One region of the Pseudoalteromonas sp. SR44-8 genome, then DNA from elsewhere that is predicted to be linked to it. Evidence: predicted binding sites of a transcription regulator. Region 1 holds the regulator's gene; the other holds the start of a gene.
What was found. The regulator ArgR, encoded in region 1, controls arginine synthesis, uptake and breakdown. The targets are predictions, from matches to a motif close to ANTGAATANNTATTCANT.
Positions count from the first base shown of each region.

Region 1 (4,496 bases):
ACGCAACTAAAATATTATTCAATAGGGCGCGAAGTTTACGCTAATGTGCAAAAACTAGCAAGCCTGTTTTATTAATTAAATGAATAAAAAATAGCTGCATTGAAGGCGATTCAATATTTTCACCTATTTTATATTAAATTGGCATTATGCCAAGCCTTTTTAGCGTTTCATGACAAATAAATTACACCACGAACAAACACGCACTAAGAATAAAAAACAACCATGTTGAATTAACGTAAATTTTCTCAAATAAAAAAGTTATCTTTCCAAATTAAGGCTAAATTAAGCTGCTTAACCGTGTTTTTTCAGCGAATCGTCACAAACTGTCGAGCAAAGCTGTTTTTTGTTGTACAATCAGCCCCGTATACCCATTAAAATTGGCTCGGAGATCAATGGATATAAAAGCTATCCAGGCGTTAATCGAAAACGATATGAATGACGTCAATCAACTAATTTACGCGCAAATGCGCTCTGATGTAGCATTAGTCAATCAACTAGGCTTATATATAGTAAACAGCGGCGGCAAGCGTGTTCGCCCTATGTTGGCTATTTTAGCGGCTAAAGCACTTGGCTATGAAGGCAAAGATCATGTTACTTTAGCAACTATTGTTGAATTTATTCACACAGCTACATTACTGCATGATGATGTCGTTGATGAATCAAATTTACGCAGAGGAACACCGACAGCAAATGCTGAGTTTGGTAATGCAGCCAGCGTACTTGTTGGTGACTTTATCTACACCCGCTCATTTCAGCTGATGGTTGGTATTGGTAAAATGCAAGTTATGCAAATACTCGCTGATGCAACCAACGTGATTGCCGAAGGTGAAGTGCTGCAATTAATGAACTGTAACGACCCTGATACCACCGAAGATAGCTACATGCAGGTAATTTATTCTAAAACAGCTAAATTATTTGAAGCTGCAACAGGCCTTGCTGCGATTATTACCGAAAAAGACGACTCTACGCTGCAAGCGCTTAATCTTTATGGTATGCATTTAGGAACCGCTTTTCAATTGGTGGATGACGTACTTGATTACAATGCTGATGCTGAGCAGTTAGGTAAAAACATCGGTGATGATCTGGCCGAAGGCAAACCTACCCTGCCACTACTTTATGCTATGCGCCACGGTAATGCTGAGCAAGTACAGTTGATCCGTGATGCCATTGAGCACAGTAATGGTATGGACCACTTAGAAGCTATTCTAAGTGCCCTCAATGAAACCAAAGCACTTGAGTTTACGATGAATAAAGCCAACGAAGAAGCCGATAAAGCGATTGCATGTTTATCTGTATTAGATGAATCACAGTATAAAGAAGCACTCGTTAGCTTGGCTCGTATTGCCGTTGATCGTAATCACTAATAAACACCTAATGTATAAAAATCCTTCGAGCATAAAAAAGCCTGCAAATGCAGGCTTTTTTGTATCAATCGACTTAGCAATTAAGCGTTGATGAAATCAACACCTTCTTGGATGTCTTTTTTCAGCGTATCAAGCATGTCGTTTTTAGCTTGCTCTTCAAATGCGCTTAGTTCACCGTAAGAAAGAATTTCTTCTACGCCGTTTTTACCTAAACGTACTGGGTGTGCAAAGTATGCAGCATCGCCATTTTCAACAGCAACGTAAGCGTAATCTACAACGTCTTCACCTTGTAAGCCTTTAACTAAAGACATACAAAAACGTGCAGCAGCAGCGCCCATTGATAATGTTGCAGAACCACCGCCCGCTTTTGCATTTACTACTTCAGTACCTGCATTTTGGATACGTGGAGTAAGTGCAGCAACTTCTTCATCAGTGAAAGTAACGCCTTCAACTTGAGATAGTAACGGAAGGATTGTTGTGCCTGAGTGACCACCAATTACTGGTACTTTCACAGTTGCAACGTCAACACCTTTAAGCTCAGCTACAAATGCTTCTGAACGGATCACATCAAGAGTGGTAATACCGAAAACACGTTTCGCGTCGTAAGTACCTGCTTTTTTGAATACTTCCGCAACAATTGGCACAGTGCCATTTACTGGGTTAGTGATAATACCCACTAATGCTTTTGGACAGTTAGCAACAATACCTTCTGCTAATGTTTTGATAATACCAGCATTAACATTAAATAAATCAGCGCGGTCCATACCAGGCTTACGTGGCATACCAGCAGGGATAAGAACGATATCACAACCAGTTAACGCTTGATCTAGTGCATCAACACCAAAGCCTGCAACTTTAACGTCAGTTGGGATATGAGAAAGATCAACAGCAACACCAGGAACAACTGGAGCAACATCATAAAGTGATAATTCAGAACCAGCTGGTAAGCCTGTTTTTAATAATAAAGACAACGCTTGGCCGATACCGCCAGCAGCACCTAATACAGCAACTTTCATTGGAATTCTCCGTAATTTGAGGTAGGAAATATTTGTGGCTCTAAAGATAATGAAATTAACGACTAAAGACAAATTTATCCTGCTTATTTCACATATAATTTAGACCATAGTTGTAAACTTGCTGGTTTACAGCACTAAAATCCATCGCAAAAGCAAACAACTACTGCATAAGTATGCAACATTGTGTACAATTAGCGCATCACTTATGAATAAGAACCTATAATATGCAACCACAAGATAAACAAGAAGCATTAGTAAAGGCCTTTAAGGCACTTTTAAAAGAAGAAAACTTTGGTTCACAAGGTGAGATTGTTGACGCCCTAAAAGAGCAAGGCTTTGATAATATTAGTCAAAGTAAGGTGTCGCGGATGTTAAGCAAGTTTGGCGCGGTACGCACTCGTAATGCCAAACAAGAAATGGTCTATTGTTTGCCTGCTGAAATGGGCGTACCTACAGCGAAAAGCCCATTACGTCAGTTAGTGATCGATATAATGCATAACGAAATGATGATCATTATTCGAACCAGCCCAGGAGCTGCACAATTAATTGCTCGACTATTAGATTCATTAGGTAAAGCAGATGGCGTACTAGGTACCATTGCTGGTGACGATACTATTTTTATCGCTCCAGCTAAAGTATCTGAAATTGATGTAACTCTTGAACGTGTGCGTATTTTATTTGATACGGTATAAATCTACCGATTCAAACTTTTTACAGCTGCTTTAAAAAGTTAATTGATGGGGCAAAAAACGCAGAACCCATATCGGCTTGAGTAAAATCAAGCCAATGATCGTAGCAATCGGCATCACCTAATCGACTTCGTAATACTTGCTCAAATGCATTTCCCTGTGCTGCATAACTAATCGCTAATATCCCCTGTTCGTAAACGTCACCATAAGGCATGTTTTGATTTAATTGCAGTGGTTGCCCTTGCTCATCTTTTAACTCAGTGCGTACAGCATGACTATTCTCAGTCGCAGGCATAATCAAGGTATTATCTAAGCGAGTGCGTCCCATTATTTGCTCTTGCTCACTCAGAGGTAAATTTTGCCACACACTTAAGTCATGCTTATAGCGCTGTATATGTACGTAACTGCCTTGATCTTCAAAATGGTTGGGTTTATTGATTAACGCTGTGATGCGCTTTTGGCGACCATGAGGAGTGTCACCACCGAGTATAAAACCATTAAAATCGCGACCATCTAAAAATCGAAAGTTTCGCACTTGCTCAACCAATTCAACATCGGGGGCAAATAACTTAAGAATTTGCAAAGCAAATAAATGGTTTACATCTTCCCTATCGGAACGAATTTGGACAAATAAATCAAAAGGCTGAGCCCCCATAATATGATCATTATGAGTAATATTAGGAAAGCTCTGTAATTCACTAGGCAGAAATTCAGGCAGAATGTGCGGCCAGTACTGTGCCCCCACTGCAACTAGGCTGGAGAGCATCGATTCAGAAAACTGATCTGAAAACTCATCTTGGATAGCGCTAACGTATTTTAACTTTTTGCGTAATGACTCATCGTGGCCATCAAATACATTAAAAAACAAATGTAAACCGTGCAAGTTTGCCTCAGCACAAATTCCAGATTGCGCTTGCGCCATGGTATTTCCTTAACTCAAAATCTCATACACGGCGTTTTTAATGAAATTAAAAATACTAAAGCACTTAATCTGCGAAAAAGTTAACCGTGTGTGGTGTTATTTTTATTGTCACCTGTTCATTTGCTAAAAATGAGTGGCCCAACTGAGCAGCAACTTCAATTTCTTGTCCATCAACCATAACCTTATACACAAAATGCGAACCAACAAAACGACTGTTTAAAATAGTCACCGTATTTGCACTACAGCCTTGTGATTGAAAAGGTATTAACTCAAGATGGTGTGGGCGAACATAAAGTTTCCCAACTTGCTTAACATGACGATGCGTAACTAATGACTCAACACATCCGAAAGCAGTATGATATTCAGTTGCTGTTAATACTTCTGCATCTAAGTATATGCCCTGACCAAGAAATTCTGCAACTACCTTTGAGCTTGGAGCACTAAATAGCTGCTCAGACGTACCTTGTTGAGCAATTTTCCCACAGTGCATTACCGCTAATGTATC
Region 1 is NZ_JACJDS010000021.1:25,711-30,206, forward strand. It holds gene ispB (octaprenyl diphosphate synthase) at 393-1,364, shown strand; gene mdh (malate dehydrogenase) at 1,445-2,380, opposite strand; gene argR (transcriptional regulator ArgR) at 2,605-3,072, shown strand; gene H5183_RS12040 (Dyp-type peroxidase) at 3,092-3,991, opposite strand; gene H5183_RS12045 (ABC transporter ATP-binding protein) at 4,056-4,496, opposite strand, start outside.

Region 2 (4,496 bases), on a different contig from region 1:
AGTTATATTTATCCGCATTAAACATCTTATTTAATCTTAGTTCAGCTTAGATGTATTGAATACAGTTACTTCCTATCGTTAAGCTGTTTCAGGTTATAACTTAGTTACAACAAGGTATTTTTTGGTATCATTTTAGCAAAAAAAACCATCCTTTATTCTGTATTAACGCTCTGGTCAGACCTGATTTGCTACTAGATATTGACTGTCTGTTTTTTTTATCTAGAATGTCGGCTGTTTTGCCATAATGGTAAGTGTATTAATAATTGAGTAGTAATATGTCAAATGTGTCTACTTGCATCACGTATGATGCATCTACGTCATTAATAATGATGACGCTAAGAGGGACGGCAAGTGCACAGGATGTGATGAACTTTTATCAAATCGCGCAGCAGTACGTATCTATTTACGGCAGTAATAAGTTACTCGTTGATGTGTCTGAATTAACGCATAAATTTCCGGCAAGTGAACTGCTGACTATTATGCCAGCAGTATCTCAGTGGTTAGCTAGTTGCTTTATTGCTCGCGTCGTTAGTTTTGATGGTTTTATGCACGATTTGTTTTTGCAAAAAGCACAACGCTTTGATATAAAGGCAGAAAACTTTGATTGTTTTAACAGCGCGAAAAATTGGTTAGTAAATCAACCTAGCATTTAAGCGTTGAACCTTCTAAACTAGTTAGCCATTAAATCATAAAACTAGTCTATGTCTTCATTAACGCCTACAGTAAGTACTCAAACTAGCTGCGTTTTTAGCTTCAGTGAAAAACAACAGCAGCAGTTATATCTTCACGTAAAACAGCACAAGGGTATTTTAAATACCGCTGATATTACAGCTTTGTGCGCGCAATATAAGCAACCTGTCGAGGTTATACTGCGTGCCTGTTTACCTATTGCTGCAAAATTTGCAGTTGTGCCTATTTCACATTTTTTTGTTGGGGCAATTGTAGTTGGCTACGATAAACATGGTGAGCAACATTTTTATTTTGGGGCGAATGTTGAATTTGCACAACAAGCATTAAGCTTAGTGGTTCATGCTGAACAATCGGCAATTAACAACGCTTGGCTCAATGGCGCGAAAAAAATAGCTAAAATTGCTATCAGTGATGCGCCATGTGGTTATTGTCGTCAATTTATGAATGAGTTGGCTGATGCGCAGAGCTTTGATATTTTATTACCGCAGCAGCAATTCAAGCTGGCTGATTTGCTCCCTCACTCATTTGGCCCGCAAGATTTAGGTAATTCTTATAGTTTGTTTAACCCTGCTCCACAACAGCATGAATTTGTTGTAACTGATGAACTGGATAAAACGTTGCTAAGTTATGCGTTGGCTGCATATGTACCTTACTCTGAAAATTACAGCGCAGTGAAAATTAGTACTTTCGAAAATGGCAATTTTTATGGTTGTTATGCGGAAAATGCCGCGTATAGCCCGAGCTTATCACCACTGCAAAGTGCGGTGAGTCAATTGCATTTAGCCGGTTTGGCAATGACTAAAGATGTTGTCAAAGGGATTGAGTTACTACAAACGCAGGGCAAGGGAAATCAGTTGAGTGTCAGTCAAGCAGTACTGGCAAGTTACACCGAATTGCCAGTACTACAAAGTATAAGTTTAAATATTAAGCCAACAGCAATTTAGCGGCTTCTAGTACCACGGCGACTGATTTTTTCTCAATCTCGCCGTGATCTACATTGGGGATTTCTTGGCGAGTACGATTAACCAACACACCAGCTACACAGGCTGCTTTTAGCCCCAGTGCTGCACACATTGTAAATAAGGTTGCTGATTCCATTTCATAGTTCATCACGCCCAGCTTTTGCCATTCTTCACAGCTACCTTGAAATGCTTTTGGTACATAACCCGAGTAAGTGTCGTAACGTTCTTGACCTGGGTAAAAAGTATCGCTTGATGCAGTAATACCAATATGAAAATCAATGCCTAAATTACCGCACGCATTTACCATCGCTTGTGTGGCGAAAAAGTCAGACACCGCAGGGTAGTTCAATGGCGCAAAATGTTGGCTCGCACCATCTAAACGCACAGATGCTTGGCTGATTAAAATATCACCTTCATTAATATGAGGTTGAATAGCGCCAGTTGTGCCAATTCGTAAGAATGTTTCAACTCCCAATTGCGCCAGCTCTTCTACTGCAATGGAGGTTGAAGGACCACCAATACCGGTTGAGCAAATAACCACAGAGTTACCGTTAAGTTGACCTAAGTAAGCATGAAATTCTCGGGTTTGGACGAGGCAAGTTGGGTTTTCGAGAAAAGTTGAAATACGTGCTGCACGATCTGGATCGCCCGGTACAATTGCAAGTTTTGCACCGTGTAGATCGTCGCGGGTGAGTCCTAAGTGAAATACCTTTTCCATAGCGGGGCCTTATTTATAACTTTTGTTCTAACGTCAGTTAATAACGCTAATTTATAAAGAGTTGTTGTCAATTTAGCATAATTACTACAATGCATTGCCTTGTACAGGACGGATGTCCGTTATCAAATTTATTCATTCTCTTTGAATATTCAAGCAACTGACTTTAATTTGTGTCATCGCCGGTAGTTGACTTGTATTCATAGACACTATATCAATCCTACTAGGCACTCTATTTTAGTTTATACGTTGTTGGACGAATAAGTATAACCAATTGTTATTATAGAGATTTATATAGTTATTTAAAATGTAGCTAAAGCGGCGAGAGTAATAAAATTGCGAGTGAAAATCGGCGCGTGAATCTTTTATTAATTTTATTTTCAACAACGCTCTTTTGCATAACTACGCAAAAGCACACAGTAAGGAATTGCAATGAGCACACAATGGCACACATTTAAAAGTAAAGTTGAGCACTGTTTATGTCCGCCGGGCGATGGCGTTTTTACGGTTAATACTGCAAAAGAACGTAAAGCGGCGCTGCGTATGAAACTGTATGGACAAGAAGATAATGTCGATACGCTATGGCGTGTATCACTCGATACACTTAGTCAAAGTGAGCATAAAGCGGTGACTTTAGGCATTAGCTCTGACTGTGGTGGTGGCATTTTACGCGGCGCCAACTGGGGGCCGTTGTTTTTACGTTCAGCATTGATTGATCAGCAGCCTCAGGCAAAGTCGTTTGATTTAGGTGATGTAAGGGTTATTCCACATTTATTGCATGATAAATATTTAAACGACGCGACTATCAGTAATTGCCAACAGGCATTATATGATAATCCAAGCAGTGAGTATTATGTCAGCCCGTTGTCTATCACTGAAGATGTATGCGATAGCTTTTATGCAACGTTTACTGATAAAGGCATTTTTGGTATTGGTGGTGATCATTCAATTAGTTACCCGTTAACTAAAGCGTATTTGAAGGCAAAGCGTGCGCAAGGTAAACGCACTGCGATTATTCACTTTGATGCGCATACCGATTTACTCGTTGAGCGTTTAGGTATCGATTTATGTTTTGGCTCGTGGTGCACGCATATTTTAGAGTTTTTACCTGCACCACATCATCTGATCCAATTTGGTATTCGTTCAAGCGGTAAGCCAAAAGAACACTGGGAATCTACCTTTGGCGTTAAACAACATTGGGCCCATGAGATCATCGAACGAGGCGCGCCGGCAATTGCCGCAGAAGTAATTGCTCAGCTTAAAGCTGATAATGTTGATGAACTCTACGTCAGCTTTGATATTGACGCCCTCGATGAAGAGTTTGCATCAGCAACAGGCACACCCGAAGGGAACGGTTTAACGCCGCAGCATGCTTTGGATATCTTGGTTGCTTTGGCTGATGAATTTCCGATCACTGGCGCTGATATGATGGAAATTGCCCCATTTACTGACAGTTCACTGATTGGTCAATCGAGTTCAGATACAACGCTTAGAGAAGGTGCAAAAATTTCAGCATTTTTAATTAATGCCATGAACCGCGCATAGTCAATAACAGTTAATATAAGCAGCATGCTGAGGCATGCTGCTTTTTTAATTCACAAATCAGCTATTTGCCGTTATATTTAATTTACATCAAGAGAGGCTTAAAATAATAATCGGTGGGGTAAGAGTGGCTAAGTGGTGTTATTTTTTATTAATAATCTTAAGTAGTCAAACTGTAGCTAAATTAAACATAGTTACAGAAAACTTTCCGCCTGCTCAATATATTGATGAAAATGAACAGCTTGTTGGCTATATCGCTGATAAAGTTCAAATGGTGTTAGCTTCTTCAACACTCGATTATACAATTTCAGTGCATAGTTGGAGTACTGCATTTAATATGGTACTGCGCGATCCGCAAACGTGCATTTTTTCTATGGCGCGCTCAACTTCTCGTGAAAAGCAATTTATTTGGATTGCAGAATTAGCACAGTTGAACACTTATCTTTATGCTTTGAATTCGAAAAGCATCGTTATCGATTCCCTAGAGCAAGCAAAGCAATACCGAATTGCGGTATTAAAAGATAATTACAGCCATCACTTTTTATTATCACAGGGCTTTGAAGAAGGTGTAAATCTAATGCTGATGA
Region 2 is NZ_JACJDS010000003.1:68,767-73,262, reverse strand. It holds gene H5183_RS01995 (hypothetical protein) at 276-653, shown strand; gene cdd (cytidine deaminase) at 702-1,634, shown strand; gene udp (uridine phosphorylase) at 1,615-2,370, opposite strand; gene H5183_RS01980 (arginase family protein) at 2,800-3,912, shown strand; gene H5183_RS01975 (ABC transporter substrate-binding protein) at 4,037-4,496, shown strand, end outside.
Region 2: the regulator ArgR is predicted to act here: its motif matches at 2,761-2,778, upstream of H5183_RS01980 (arginase family protein).